Regions from separate parts of the Kitasatospora sp. NPDC056800 genome, predicted to be linked through region 1. Evidence: riboswitches for the same ligand, from Rfam matches in the RefSeq annotation. Region 1 holds a riboswitch; the other holds the start of a gene.
The links. A riboswitch is a leader RNA that binds a small molecule or an ion and turns the genes downstream of it on or off. The one in region 1 is predicted to bind cobalamin.

Region 2: another riboswitch for cobalamin. It lies ahead of ACFRQN_RS03590 (prenyltransferase/squalene oxidase repeat-containing protein); the one in region 1 lies ahead of ACFRQN_RS36610 (iron ABC transporter permease).

Annotation. Positions count from the first base shown of each region.
Region 1 covers NZ_JBHUAL010000257.1:4,505-11,458, forward strand. The annotation lists gene ACFRQN_RS36580 (SigB/SigF/SigG family RNA polymerase sigma factor) at 1-1,049, opposite strand, end outside; gene ACFRQN_RS36585 (anti-sigma regulatory factor) at 1,230-1,640, opposite strand; gene ACFRQN_RS36590 (GNAT family N-acetyltransferase) at 1,829-2,305, opposite strand; gene ACFRQN_RS36595 (nuclear transport factor 2 family protein) at 2,316-2,699, opposite strand; gene ACFRQN_RS36600 (ABC transporter substrate-binding protein) at 2,790-3,782, opposite strand; gene ACFRQN_RS36605 (ABC transporter ATP-binding protein) at 3,799-4,602, opposite strand; gene ACFRQN_RS36610 (iron ABC transporter permease) at 4,599-5,678, opposite strand; cobalamin riboswitch at 5,801-5,926, opposite strand; gene sodN (superoxide dismutase, Ni) at 6,008-6,403, opposite strand; gene sodX (nickel-type superoxide dismutase maturation protease) at 6,680-6,954, shown strand, end outside.
Region 2 covers NZ_JBHUAL010000008.1:66,560-73,513, forward strand. The annotation lists gene ACFRQN_RS03580 (CbiQ family ECF transporter T component) at 1-513, opposite strand, end outside; gene ACFRQN_RS03585 (hypothetical protein) at 518-1,624, opposite strand; gene ACFRQN_RS03590 (prenyltransferase/squalene oxidase repeat-containing protein) at 1,621-4,386, opposite strand; cobalamin riboswitch at 4,494-4,638, opposite strand; cobalamin riboswitch at 4,717-4,793, shown strand; gene ACFRQN_RS03595 (hypothetical protein) at 4,926-6,338, shown strand; gene ACFRQN_RS03600 (flagellar hook-length control protein FliK) at 6,421-6,900, opposite strand; gene ACFRQN_RS03605 (prenyltransferase/squalene oxidase repeat-containing protein) at 6,930-6,954, opposite strand, start outside.

The DNA of each region.
Region 1 (6,954 bases):
TACTCCTCCACCAGGAGCTTCTCCCGCAGCTGGGCCAACGTCCGGGCCAGCAGCCGGGACACGTGCATCTGGGAGATCCCCACCTCGGCGGCGATCTGCGACTGGGTCATGTTCCGGAAGAACCGCAGCACCAGGATCTTCTGCTCCCGGGGCGGCAGTTGGGCCAGCAGCGGCTTGAGCGACTCGCGGTACTCGACGCCCTCCAGCGCCTCGTCGGTCGCGCCCAGGGTGTCCGCGACGGCCGGCGACTCGTCGTCGCTGTCCGGCACGTCCAGGGACAGCGTGGAGTACGCGTTGGCGGACTCCAGGCCCTCCAGGACGTCCTCCTCGGAGATCCCCAGGTGCTCGGCCAGCTCGTGCACCGTGGGGGAGCGGCCGTGCCGCTGGGAGAGTTCGCTGGTCGCCGTGGTGAGCGACAGCCGCAGCTCCTGGAGGCGGCGCGGGACGCGCACCGCCCAGCCCTTGTCGCGGAAGTGCCGCTTGATCTCCCCGACGATGGTCGGCGTCGCGTAGGTGGAGAACTCGACCCCGCGCTCGTGGTCGAAGCGGTCCACCGACTTGATCAGGCCGATGGTGGCGACCTGGGTCAGGTCGTCCAGCGGCTCGCCCCGGTTGCGGAAGCGCCGGGCCAGGTGCTCGACCAGCGGGATGTGCATCCGCACCAGCTGGTTGCGCAGCTCGACCCGCTCCGGGGAGCCCTCGGGCAGTGCGGACAGCCGGACGAACAGCGCGCGGGCGGCCTCCCGGTCCGGGGCGCCGGTGCGGTGCGAGCCCTGGGCGGGCAGGGCGACGTGCGGCTCGACCTCGGCCGTCGGCTCGGCCTCGACCGCCGGTTCCGTCCCGACGGCCGGGGCCGTCTCGTCCACCGGGTCCGGCGGGGGCGCGGAGGCAGGCGTCGGCTCGGACGTCGGCTCGGTGGGGTGGCTCATCCGCTGGGCGTCCTTCGGGTGCGCTTCGTCGTTGGCGGCGAGGCCGGGAACGCTCGCCTGGGTCGGTACGGCAGGTCCCGCCGTCGCGAGGCCGGTACGGTCCAGATCACTCACGGCCATTCCCCCGTTCCGTTCCGGGAGCACCGGGGCCGGTGGCCCCGGAATCGTCTCGTTGGTCGTACCGCGTGGGTGGCGGTACCGGGAGCCGTCCGTCGGTCCCCTGAGCGGGGGAGCGGCGGACGGCCCTTGCGCGGGTGCTGCTCGGTGCTGCTCGGTCGTGCGGTGCGGTCCGGCGCCCGACTAGTGGGAGGGGGACCCGCCGCGCTTCTTGTGCAGGCTGATCGTCACGGTCCTGTCCTCGGCGACCGAGGAGTCGACCTCGCCGGCCAGGGCGGAGAGCACCGTCCAGGCGAAGGTGTCCCGTTCGGGAGCCTTGCCGTCGGTGGTCGGGGCGGAGACGGTGACCTTCAACGAGTCGCCGACCAGCCGGAACTCGCAGGACAGTACGGAGCCGGGCACCGCCTGCTGGAGCAGGATGGCGCAGGCCTCGTCGACCGCGATCCGCAGGTCCTCGATCTCGTCGAGCGTGAAGTCCAACCGGGCCGCCAACCCGGCCGTCGCTGTTCGCAGGACGGAGAGGTAGGCCCCGGCTGCGGGCAGCCGGACCTCCACGAAGTCCTGAACGCCGAGATCGCCGTCGATCTGGGACACCCTTGCCTCCTGGGTGGCGCGCTGTGCTTTCTTGGTACCCCGCTTGTTACCGCTTGCTACCCCCGAAGGGGGCCCGGCGCCGCGGATCCGCCATCGCTCTGCCTTCCGCACCCCGGTTCGGGAGTTACTCATGGTAAGGCATTGCGACGCAGGGTGGCAGACCCTTTCCCCGGACTCCCGGGAGCCGTTCAGCGCTGCCCGGCGGCGGCCAGCGCCCCGTCGGAGAGCCGGTACACCGTCCACTCGTCCATCGGCACCGCGCCGATCGACTTGTAGAAGTCGATCGAGGGCTGGTTCCAGTCCAGGACCGACCACTCGACCCGGGAGTAGCCGCGCTCGACGGCGATCCGGGCGAGTTCCAGCAGCAGCGCCTTGCCGTGGCCGCCGCCGCGCGCCTCCGGGCGGACGTACAGGTCCTCCAGGTAGATCCCGTGGGTGCCGCGCCAGGTCGAGAAGTTGCGGAACCAGACCGCGAAGCCGACCGGTTCACCGGTGGCGTCGTCCTCGGCGATCAGCCCGAACAGGGCCGGGTTCTCGCCGAACAGGGCCTCGTGCAGCTGCTCCTCGGTGGCCTTCGCCTCGTGCAGGGCCTTCTCGTACTCCGCGAGTTCGCGGATCATGGCGTGGACGACGGGGACGTCGGTGGCGACGGCGGTGCGGATCATGTCCGTGAGCCTACTGCTCGGGACCGGTCTCGTCCCAGGCCTGGAGGGAGGTCTGGTCGATGATCCGGCCGTCCCGCAGACCGGCCATCGAGGACATCAGCACCCGGACGCCGTCCGGGTACCGGCAGGACTCCAGGAAGGCGACGTGGTCGCCCTGGACGACCACCTGTTCCAGTGTGTGGGTCATCTCGCGGCCGTAGACGTCGTCCAGCATGGCGCCGATCTCCTCCCGCCCGTGCATCACCAGGGGGTGGCTGGGCTGGGTCTTGCGGTCGACCATGCGCAGTTCGGCGTCCTCCGCGTAGAGCGCCAGGAGGGCCTCGGCGTCGCGGCGCTCGATGCCCTCGCGCAGTGCGCGGGTGTCGAAGGCGGCGGGGGCCGTCGTGGTGGTCATGATCTCGCTCCTCCGGTCGGGTTCCGTCGGCTCGTACCTTGAGCGTACGCCCGCGGCCGCCCGGACCCGGAGGAGCGGGATCCGGGCCGGTCAGGGGGCCGGCACGGTGCGCAGGTAGGCGGCCAGCGCGCTGATCGCGGCCGGGTTGCGCGGGCTCTCCACCAGGTCGACGTAGTCCATGACGAAGATCCGGCCGTTCCTGACCGCGGCGACGTCGGCCAGCGGCGGGAAGGACATCAGGAACTTTCGCTTCTCCTCGGCCTTCGGCGTCGCGTAGTCGTTGATCACGATCACCTCGGGGTCGCGCTGCACCACGCTCTCCCAGCCGGCCGTGACCCAGCTGTCGGCGAGGTCGCCCATGATGTTGGTCCCGCCGGCCTTGGCGATGATCTCGTTGGCGGCGGCGAACTTCCCGGCGGTGTACGGCTTGTCCTGCCCGCTGTCGTACAGGAAGACGGACGGGTGGCGCTCGGCCGGCGGGACGGCGGCGATCCGCGCCTTGAAGTCCGCGATCAGCTGGTCGGAGCGGTCCTTGACGTCGAAGATCTCGCCGAGGTTGGCCAGGTCGGTGTAGAGCGCCTCCAGCGGGTCCATCACGCCGCGCTCGGTGCCCTTGCCGCTGCGGCAGGACTCGCTGAGCACGTACGAGTCGACGCCGAGCGCCCTGAAGGCCTGCGGGGTGACGCCGCTGCCCTCGTCGAAGCCGTAGTGCCAGCCGGCGAAGACCAGGTCGGCCTTGGCGTCCAGCGCGATCTCCTTGGTGAGGATCTTCTTGGAGAGCCAGGTGGTCTGCTGGTAGCCGTCCTTCCAGGCGACCTGGTCGATCTTCCCCTTGTCGTCGGGCATCACGTAGCCGGCCATCCGGTCGGCGAGGCCGAGCGAGAGCATCAGTTCGGTGATGTTGACGTCGTTGGTCACCACCCGGGCGGGCTTCTGCGCGAAGGTGAGCTTCTCCCCGCAGTTGTCCACCGTCACGGGGTAGTGGGCGGAGGCGGTGGCGGCCTCCTTCGGGGCGATCTCGGCGCCGCAGCCGACGAGTCCGAGGGCGAGCAGGGCGGTGGCGGCAACGGCCTTGGTGCGCACGGGAGTTCCTTGGGGGTCAGGGGAGGCGGTCGAAGAGCAGCTGGAGGGCGCCGGTCTCCGGGTGGCGCACCGGGGTGCCCCGGACGCCGAACACCTCGGCCAGCAGGGCGGGTCGGAGCACCTCGTCGGGCGGCCCGGAGGCGACGATCCGGCCGTCCCGCAGGACGTACAGCAGGTCGCAGTGGCCCGCCGCCAGGTTGAGGTCGTGCAGCGCGGTGAGCACCGTCGGACCGGCCTCGCGGGCGAGCACCAGCACCTCCAACTGGTGCGCGATGTCGAGGTGGTTGGTGGGTTCGTCCAGCACCAGCAGGCGCGGCTCCTGGACCAGCGCGCGGGCGAACAGCACCCGCTGCTTCTCGCCCCCGGACAGGCTCAGGAAGCCCCGCTCGGCGAGGTGCCCGGCCCGGACCTTGCGCAGCGCCTCGGCGCAGCGCCGCTCGTCCCCGTCGACTTGGGCGCCGAAGCCGCGGCGGTGCGGCAGCCGGCCCATGGCGACCACCTCGGCGACGGTGAAGTCGAACTCGGCGGAGTGCTCCTGGGTCAGCGCGGCCACCCGGCGGGCGCTCTCGCGGGCGGTGAGGGCGTGCAGGTCGTCGCCGGCCAGCCGGACCACGCCGCCGGCCGGCTTCAGCACCCGGTAGACGCAGCGCAGCAGGGTCGACTTGCCGCTGCCGTTGGGGCCTATCAGGCCGACCACCTGCCCGGCGGCGGCCGCCAGGCTCACCTCGTGGACCAGCCGGGTGCCGGCCAGCTCCACCGAGACGCCGTCGACGGCGAGGTCCTGGGCGTGCACCGGGGTCGGGTCGGTCGTCGCGGTCACCGGGCACCTCCGAAGGCCTGGCCGCGGCGGCGCATCATCACCAGGAAGGCGGGCACGCCGAGCACCGCGGTGAACACCCCGACGGGCAGTTCGGCGGGCGCCAGCAGGGTGCGCGAGGCGATGTCCACCCAGACCAGCAGCAGCGCCCCGGCGAGCGGCGCGACCACCAGCACCCGGCGGTGCCCGGCGCCGACCAGCATCCGCGCCAGGTGCGGCATCAGCAGCCCGACGAAGCCGATCGCCCCGCTGACCGCGACCACGGTGCCGGTGACGGCGGCGGTCACCACGAACAGCTCGCGGCGCAGCCGGTCCGGGTCCACGCCGAGCGAGGCGGAGGTCTCGTCGCCCATCGCGAGCGCGTCCAGCCGCCCGGCGGTGCAGGCCAGGTAGGCGAGCCCGGCCAGCACGGTGACGGCGGCGATCGGCACCTTGCCCCAGGTGGCGCCGCCGAGGCTGCCGAGCAGCCACATCATGACGTCCCGGGCGGCCTCGCCGCGGTCGGCGGCGAAGACCATCAGGGTGGTGGCGGCGGAGAAGCCGTAGGACAGCGCGGTGCCGGTGAGCACCAGCCGCAGCGGGGTGAGCCCGTACGCGGTGCGGGCCGCGACGTAGACCAGGGTCATGGCGGCCAGCGCGGAGCCGAAGGCGGAGGCGGAGATCGCCCACACCCCGAGCGAGGCGAAGGCGCCGAACAGCATCACGGCGTTGGCGCCGACGGCCGCGCCGGAGGAGATGCCGAGCACGAAGGGGTCCGCCAGCGCGTTGCGCACCAGGGCCTGGACGGCGACCCCGCAGGCGGCCAGCCCGGCGCCGACCACGGCGGCCAGCACGGTGCGCGGCAGCCGGATCTCCCAGACGATCGCGTACGCGGCCGCCTCGTCCGCGTCCAGCCGGCCGCCCGTCAGCCCGGCGCCCAGGAGCCGCAGCACCCGGGGCAGGCCGAGCCCGGAGGAGCCGAGGGCGACCCCGCAGACCAGGGAGAGCAGCAGGGCGGCGGCGAGGCCGGCGGCGAGCGGGACGACGGGTATTCGGCGAGCGGGCGGGCCGACTGCACGGTTGACGGGTGCGCGGTTCACGGGTGCGCCTTGCCTCGGGCCGGGAGCGCGCCGGGGCGGGCGCGGGCCGGGGGCGTGCCGGGGCGCCGTTCCCCTCGCAGTCCGCGGCGAGTTGTCGGGAGGTCGGCGGCCGAGGGCGATCGGGCTGGCGCGGCCGTACGGGCGGGTACGGGCCGTGCTCACCGTTGCGGGTCAGCGCCGGATTCGCACCGGACTTCCCCCTCGGACGCCCTGGCAGCATAACAGCCACTCAGGGCAGGCAACCCTTACCGGGCCGGGTCGGACGTGAACGCACGACCGCCCCCGTCCGGCGGTGCGGACGGGGGCGGTCGGGTGGCGACGCGTCAGGCTCAGGCCTGCTTGGTCTCCCAGAAGATCTTGTCGACCTGGGCGATCAGGTCGAGCAGGGCCTGGCCGGTGGCCGGGTCCGTGGACGCCTTGGCGGCCGAGGCGGCCTTCAGGGTGTCGTTGATCAGCTGGTGCAGCTGCGGGTACTTCTCGAAGTGCGGGGCCTTGAAGTAGTCGCTCCACAGCACCGAGATGTGGTGCTTGACGGCCTCGGCGCGCTGCTCCTTGATGATGACGGCGCGGGCGCGGAAGTGCGGGTCCTCGTTGGCCTGGTACTTCTCCTGGGTGGCCTTGACCGACTCGGCCTCCAGCTTGGCCTGCGCGGGGTCGTAGACGCCGCAGGGCAGGTCGCAGTGGGCGTGGACGGTGGCGCGCGGTGCAAACAGACGAGAGAACATGGGAGTCCTTCCTTAGATCGTCTTCCCGCGCCCGAGATTACCCTTCCGCCCTCCCGGTTTCGCGATCGGGCGGTGGGCCTAGGGCGAAAGACGGACCGGGAACCGGCGCAATCCGGACATCGGACGGACGGCGGTCCGTACGGCAGACTGGGGGCGCGAGCGGGGGCGGGAGGAGGAGTCGTGGCGCGGAGCACGCGAGCGGAGGGCGCCGGGGCGGGGGAGCGCGGCCCGGGCGGCGCGCTGCCGTTCGGGCTGGTCGACGTGGCGGGGCCGTCGATGGTCCCGACCCTGCGCGAGGGCGACCGGCTGCTGGTCCGCTACGGCGCGCCGATCCGGCCCGGCGCGGTGGTGGTCTTCCGGCACCCGTTCCAGCAGGACCTGCTGGTGGTGAAGCGGGCCGCCGAGCGCCGGGCCACGGGCTGGTGGCTGCTCTCCGACAATCGCCCGGTGGACAGCGACAGCCGCAGCTACGGCGCCGTCCCGGACGAGCTGGTGCTCGGCCGGGTGCTGCTGCGGCTGCGCCCGAGCCCGGTCTGGCTGGCGCCGGGGCG
Region 2 (6,954 bases), on a different contig from region 1:
CCCCGGCAGCACCCGCAGCGCCCGCTTGGGGTTCGCCAGGGTGTTCGCGGCGCCGATGCAGCAGATCAGACAGGCCAGCCGCAGCCCGTCGAAGGCCGCCGAGAGCGTGGCCTCCAGCGAGACCGGGCCGCCGATCTCGATGCCCGCGTACCAGGCGGGGGTCGGGATGTGCGGCAGGGAGAAGAGCAGGTGGTCGTGCGGGGTGACACCGGTGGCGAAGACGCACCGGAAGACCACCCGGATCGCCACCACCGTCAGGGCCAGCCACAGGTAGTAGGTGAACCCGCGCGCCCACGGCGCCTCGCTGCGGCGGGCGGTGACCACGAAGCCGAGCACGGCGAGGACGAGCAGGAGCAGCAGCGGGTTGGTGGTGCGGCTGGCCGCCGTCGCCAGGGCCAGCGCCCAGGCCCACCAGGCCAGCGGGTGGAGGTTGCGCGGGACGCGCCGGCCCCCCGCGACCCGCCCGGGGGCGCGCTGCGGGGAGCCGGACTCGCGCTTGTCGAGCGTGCCCACCGGATCACTCGGCCCGTCGGCGGCGGCGCCGGGCGGCCACCACCGTGGCCACGCCCAGCGCCACGACGAGGACCGAGCCGAGCACGGTGGGGACCATCGAGCCGGAGTCGTGCGGGGCGTCGGCCACCGGGTTGGCGTCCACCACCCCGCCGGGCACGGCTGCCGCGGACGTCGGCCCGGCCTCGGCCGCGGCCGTCTGCGGTGTCGACTGGTCGCTCGGGGTGTCCGTCGGCGGGGCGGTGGACGGCTCGGCCGGCACCGGCGTGGGGTCGGGCGCGCCCGACGGGGTGCTGCCGTCCTCGGGGATGGCGGGGTCCGTCCCCGGGGTCGCGGCGGACGCGGGCGGACGGGCTCCGCCGGGCTGAGGCGCGGCGGGGGCCGGGGCCCGGCCGCCGGTTGAACCAGTGCCGCCGGTTGAGCCGGAGCCGCTGCCGCCCGTCGTACCGGAACCGCCCGTCGTACCGGATCCGCCTGTCGTACCGGAACCGCCCGCCGCTCCGCCGGAGCCGCCCGTCGTGCCCTGGCCGGGGTCGGCCGGCTGCCCGCCCGGGCTGGGGTTGTGGGCCCGGACGCTGTCCGGCGAGATCGTCGGACGCCCTTCGGTGCCCTCGACGTTGGTGCCGCCGAAGATCCACAGGTCGACGCTGCCGGGCTTCGGCTGGTAGAGCATCGCGCCGAGCTGGCTGTAGGACCACTCGTTCTGGCCCGGATCGGCGTGCCAGTACGACCAGTACGCGGTGGCCGGGGGCGTCAGGACGCACTTCTCCTGGTCCGGCGTCGGGTACTGCTTGCCGCCCTGGAAGCCGCTGTAGCCGATCCGGCAGATGAAGGCCGGTCCGTCGTGCCCGGTGCCGGTGGTCTTCCAGCCGCCCTGGTTGAGCAGGGTGAACCCGGTGGTGGGCGTGGTCCCGCAGGAGCGCAGCAGCGGGCCGCCCCACTTGCCGAAGTCCACGGCGAGTACGGCACCGGAGGTGGTGGTGCACTGCTCGATCGGCAACGGGGTCGCGGCGGCCGGGGTGGTGCCCGCGGCGACGCCGCCGAAGGCGAGCGCGAAGGTCAGCGACGCCGCCCCGGACAGCCGGGCGAGGCGCGTGCCGAGCCCCCGGCTCACCGGTGACGCCCCGGGGCGGCCGCGGTGCGGCGACGGGCGACGAGGACGGCCCCGGCGCCGAGCGCGGTCAGCGCGCCGGCTCCCGCCGTCAGTGCCAGTGCCTGGCTTCCGGTACTGGCCAGGCCCCCTGAACCGGTCCGCACCGGTACGCCCCCGGCCTCGGCGACACCGCCGGACGACGGGGTGTCGGTGGCCGGGGCCGCCGCGGTCGTCGTGGGTGTCCCCGTCGGTGTCGCGGTCGGCGTCCCGGTGGGAGTAGGCGTCGGCGTGCCCGCGAGGTCGCGGGACAGCGTCCCGAAGGAGATGCCGGTGGCACCGCCCAGCACCTGGGTGGACGCGCGGACGTCCGACCCCCGCTGCCCGGCGGCCGCAACGTTGAACCCGCCGTCGCCGTTCTGCTGCCCGGCGAGGAAGTCGAGCGCCTTGGCGATCTGTCCACCGTAGGCGGCCTGGCGCAGCGTCATGCCCTGGACGGCCAGCGCGGCCGAGTTGGTGGAGTCGCCGGACGCGCCGGGGAAGCCGCCGTCGGGCAGCTGCCGCGCGGCGAGCCAGCCGAGCCCCTGGTCGACCGCCTGGGCGGCCTCGTCCCCGGGGACGAGGGCGAGGGCCATGACGGCCATCGCCGTGCTGTCCACGTCGGAGTCGCCAGTGGCGGGGATCAGGCTCGGCCAGGAGCCGTCCGGGTGCTGGAGGCCCTTCAGGTAGGCGATCGCGGGGGCGACGCTGGTGGACTCCCCGGCCCGGAGCTGGGCCATGACGGCGAGCGCCTGGGAGAAGACGGAGGTGGCGTAGGCGTAGTTGCCCGGGGCGGCGCAGCCGGTGTTCGCTTCGGCCTTGGCGCACACCAGCGCGGCGAGGGCGGCGATCAGGTCGTGGCCGCCGAAGTCCCGCGGGTTGCGGCCGACGGCCTCGGCGAGCAGCGCCTCCTTGCCGATGGACCCGCCGCCGGCGTACTCGGTGCCGATCGCGGTCCAGTCGTTGACTGTGCGCTCGCTCGCGTCCTTGCCCTGCTGGTCGAGGAAGTCGACGATCCGGCGAAGCGCGGCGTCGTCGGTGCCGGTCGCGGCGAGGGCGTAGGCCCCGTCGATGGTCAGGCCGAAGTCGGCGAAGGCCGGGAAGCCCTCGTAGTAGTGGCCGTCGATCAGGCGGGACGGGTCGGTGAGGTAGGCGCTCCCCCTGGCCGCGTCGGGTTTCCTCCCCGCGGGCGGGGTCGGCGTGGTGGTGGGGCCGTCCGGGTTGTGCCGGACGGTGGTGAGGTCGGTGCCGGTGAGGGCCAGGAGGGCCTGCTCGGTGGCGACGGCGTCCGGGTCGGTGGTCGACTCGTCGGGGCCGAAGCCGCCGTCCTTGCCCTGCCGGGCGGCGAGCCAGGCGGTGGCGGCGGCCCGGTGGGCGTCCTGGCCGGTGGCCCGGAAGACCTGGGCGGCGATCGCGGTGCTGGTGGTGTCGCCGGGGGCGCCGGGGTACGGGAGGAGGGAGCCGTCGGACTGCTGGCTCGCCGCGAGCTGGTCGGCGGCCTTCCTGGCGGCCGCTTCGTAGCCGGGGGCGGTCCGCAGGGCGAGGGCGGCGATCGCGGTGGCGGACGGGTCGGACTCGCAGTGGTCACCCGCGACGATCATCGAACCGGCCATGCCGCCGTCGGCGCACTGGAAGGCCGCGAACCGGGCGAGGGCCGGGGCGGGCGGCGTCACGCCGGCGCGCTGGAGGGCGATGACGCCGAGGGACTGGACCCAGGGCGAGGACGCGCCGAGGAAGTCCCCGGCGGCGGTGCACCTGCCGTTCTCCCCCGCCCCCGTGCAGACGTGGTCGGTGAGCGCGGCGACCAGGTCCCGCCCGCCGAAGGCGCGCGGGTCGCGGCCGGTGCTCTCGGCGACGAGGGCCAGCAGCGCGGCGGCCCTGGTGTCCGGCGCGCCGGCCGGCCCGTCGGGGTGCAGGAACGCGTCGGTGTGGGCGTCGAGGAAGGCGACCACCTTGCGCAGCGCCGGGTCCTGCGTCCCCGCCGCCGCGAGCGCGATGGCGGTGAGGGCGGTCCGGGGGTAGTCGGGCCCCGGGGCGGCCCAGTTCTCCATGTGGTCGCCGCCGACGAGTTGGCCGGCCAGCCAGGCCGCGGCGGCCGCCGGGTCGCCCGTGGCGGAGGGGGATCCGGTCGGGCTCGTGGTCGGGGTTGCCGAAGGGGAGGCGGAGGGCGAGGGGCCGCCGTTCCTGGCGCGGACGGAGTCCGGGGTGAAGTTCGGCGCCCCGCTGGTGCCACCGATGTCCGTACCGCCGTAGACCCAGGCCTCGACCTCGCCGGGCTTGGGCTTCTGCGTGCCGGCCCCGAACCGGCTGTAGGACCAGGCCTGTTGGCCGGGTTCGGCGATCCAGTACGACCAGTACGCGGTGGCCTGCGGGGTGTTGACGCACGGCTCCTCGGCCGGTGTCGGGTACTGGGCGCCACCGTTGAAGGTCCCGGTCCCGAGCCGGCAGATGAAGGCCGGTCCGTCGTGCTCGGTGCCGGTCGTGGTGAAGCCGGCGTTGTGCAGCAGGTTCATGCCCGTCGTGGGGTGGGCGTCGCAGCCCCGGACGACACCGCCGCCCCAGTGGGTGAAGTCGACGGCGACGATCGCGCCCGTCGTCGCCGTGCACTGCTCGATCGGGTCGGCTGAGGCGGTACCCGGGTACCCGAGCAGGACCGTGCCGCAGGCGGCGACGGCGACGGTGCCGGCGACCACCAGCGAGGCGAGGTCCCGGTTCCTGTGACGTGTGCGATTGCTGCTGACCCTCACGACGACTCCCTGGTCGGTCGACACGCGAGGCGACGGCGCAGCCGACGGTCGCCCGCGGGCACGGGGGCCGTCGAAACCGCGTCGTAGTCCGCGACGACGCAAGTGCTCTGTGAACAGACCCCCGGTCCAGGCATTCCGGCTCACCCACCCCCAGGTGGGTCCACGGTTGCGGGTCAGCGCCGGAGTTGGACCGGCTTCCCCTGAATGCCGAGGGCAAAAAATCGGTTCATCAGACCACGCTGACCGACGGAGAGTCAACGGGGCGTCAGGTCGATCACATCACCTCGTCGGGCGACGGACCTGTGCGGTAGCGTCCGCGGTGGCCGAGCGGGGGAACCCGGTGCGAACCCGGGGCTGACGCGCAGCGGTGTGGGGCGGTGACCGTACCGTCCCGAGCCCGAATGCCCGCCCGGCCACGCACCACGGCGAATGCCGGCCCACGCGATCCGGGCGGCGACCGCTCCGGCAGTCGCGCGCCCCGAGCGGACGCGGGAGTCCCGGGGCAGGGTCGGCGCCCGCCACCCCAAGGAGCCTGTCCCGTGCCCCTCCCCACCCCGTCCCGCGCCGCCTCGGCGACCACCGTCGCCCTGACAGCCGGAGCCCTGCTGCTCTCCGCCGTCCCCGCCCACGCGACGGCCACCCCGGCCCAGATAGCCACCTCCAAGAGCACCGGCGTCACGTACCTGAAGTCCCTCCAGGCCGCCGACGGCAGCTACGTCACCGGCGGCGGACTCTCCAACGAGTGGGCGTTCAGCGCGCTCGCCGCCGCCGGAACGGCCGCCGCCGACGTGACCCCCGGCGGGGACACCGGCAAGAACGCCCGCCTCGTCTACCGCAACCAGCTCGCCGCCCCCGGCTGGCCCGGCACCTCGCCCGTGGCCACGGACTACGAGCGCGCCGTCCTCAACGCCTACGCGGCCGGCATCGACCCCGCCCGCGTCGGCCCCGGCCGCAACCTCCTCGCCGACCTCACCGCCTACTGGCAGACCGCCGAACCCGGCTACTACGGCCCGTCCGCCAACTTCAACGGCACCGTCTTCGGCCTGCTCGCCCTCGCCGGCGCCAGGACCCAGGCCGGCGCCCAGCGCGCCCCGCAGCCGCTGCTCGACGCCTCCGTCACGGCCGTGCGCGCCAACCAGCACAACGACGGCGGCTGGAACTACAGCAAGGCCGCGGGCGACCCGACGGCACTCGCCCAGGGCAGCGACATCGACATGACGGGTGCCGCCATGGCCTCCCTCTGCACCGCCGGAGTGCCCAACACCGATTCCGCGGTCGTCGCCGCCAAGAACTTCCTCAAGGGCAAGCTCGCCTCCTCCGGCGCCTTCAACGCCATGTTCGGGGTGAACACCGACTCCAACGGCTGGGCCGTGTCCGGCCTCAACGCCTGCGGCATCAACCCCCAGGGCACCGACTTCACCAGCGGCACCGGCAAGACCCCGGTCGACTTCCTGATATCCCAGCAGTTCAAGCCCGGCGGCGGCTTCAAGTACCTTCCCACCGACACCAGCCCGTCCGCCTACGCCTCCGTCGACGGCCTGCGCGCCGTCGCCGGTGCCGGGTTCACCGCCACCCCGCCCGCCCCGACCACCGCGGGCGAGCCCGCCTGGGCCGCCACCACCGACTTCACCGCCGGCACCGCCGCCCGGCTCCCGCTGGTCGTCGACGACGGCACCGGCGCGCTCAGGGTCTGCGCCGTCACCCTCACCCCGACCGGCACCACCGCGACCCTCGGCGACGTCCTCGACGCGGCCGCCACCGCGACCCCGAGCGGCTGCGTCACCTCCGTCACCCCGTCCACCGGCGGCGGCACCGTCACCGCGCTCAACGGCACGGCCAACGCCGGCTCCTCCACCTGGAAGCTCAGCCTGGACGGCGCCACCGCCACCCCGGCCGCCCGGGCCGCGACCGTCCACCTCGGCGACACCGTCTCGCTGCGCTACGGCGGCTGACCGCACGACGACGCAGGACGGGGGCACCGGCGCCCCGGCCCCTTCCGGAGACGGGGCCGGGGCGCCGGTGGCCCTCCGCCTGTCAGGGCGCGGTGGTGCCCGGCTGTGCGCCGGCGCCGAAGGACCAGCCCTCGACGTCGCCGGGGGCCGGGTCGTAGCTGCCCGCGCCCAGGCTGCTGTACGACCAGGGGCCGCCGTGCTGGGCGTGCCAGTACGACCAGTAGGCGCTGCCGGTCGGGTTGGTGCAGGCCGTCGGCAGGGCGTTGATGGTGCAGACGAAGCCCGGGTAGCGCGGGTGGAAGGCGTACGAGAATCCGGCGCCGGTGAGCGCGGCCAGGCCGCTGGCCGGGTCGCCGGGCGCGCAGCCGGTCTGGATGCCGCCGCCGACGGCGGTGAAGTCGACCACGACGGTGACGCCGGTGGTGCCGCCGCAGGCGGCCGCCCGCGCCTGCGGGGCCTGGACGGCGGAGACGCCGAGCAGTCCGGCGGTGAGGGCCGCCGCGGCGGCGATCGACCCGAGCGTACGGCGGGCCGGGCGGACCGGGGTGGGGGTGTCGCTCATCGGTGAACTCCTCGCGGTGTCAGCGTGGTTCAGCGCGTGGCCGGGACCGGCGGG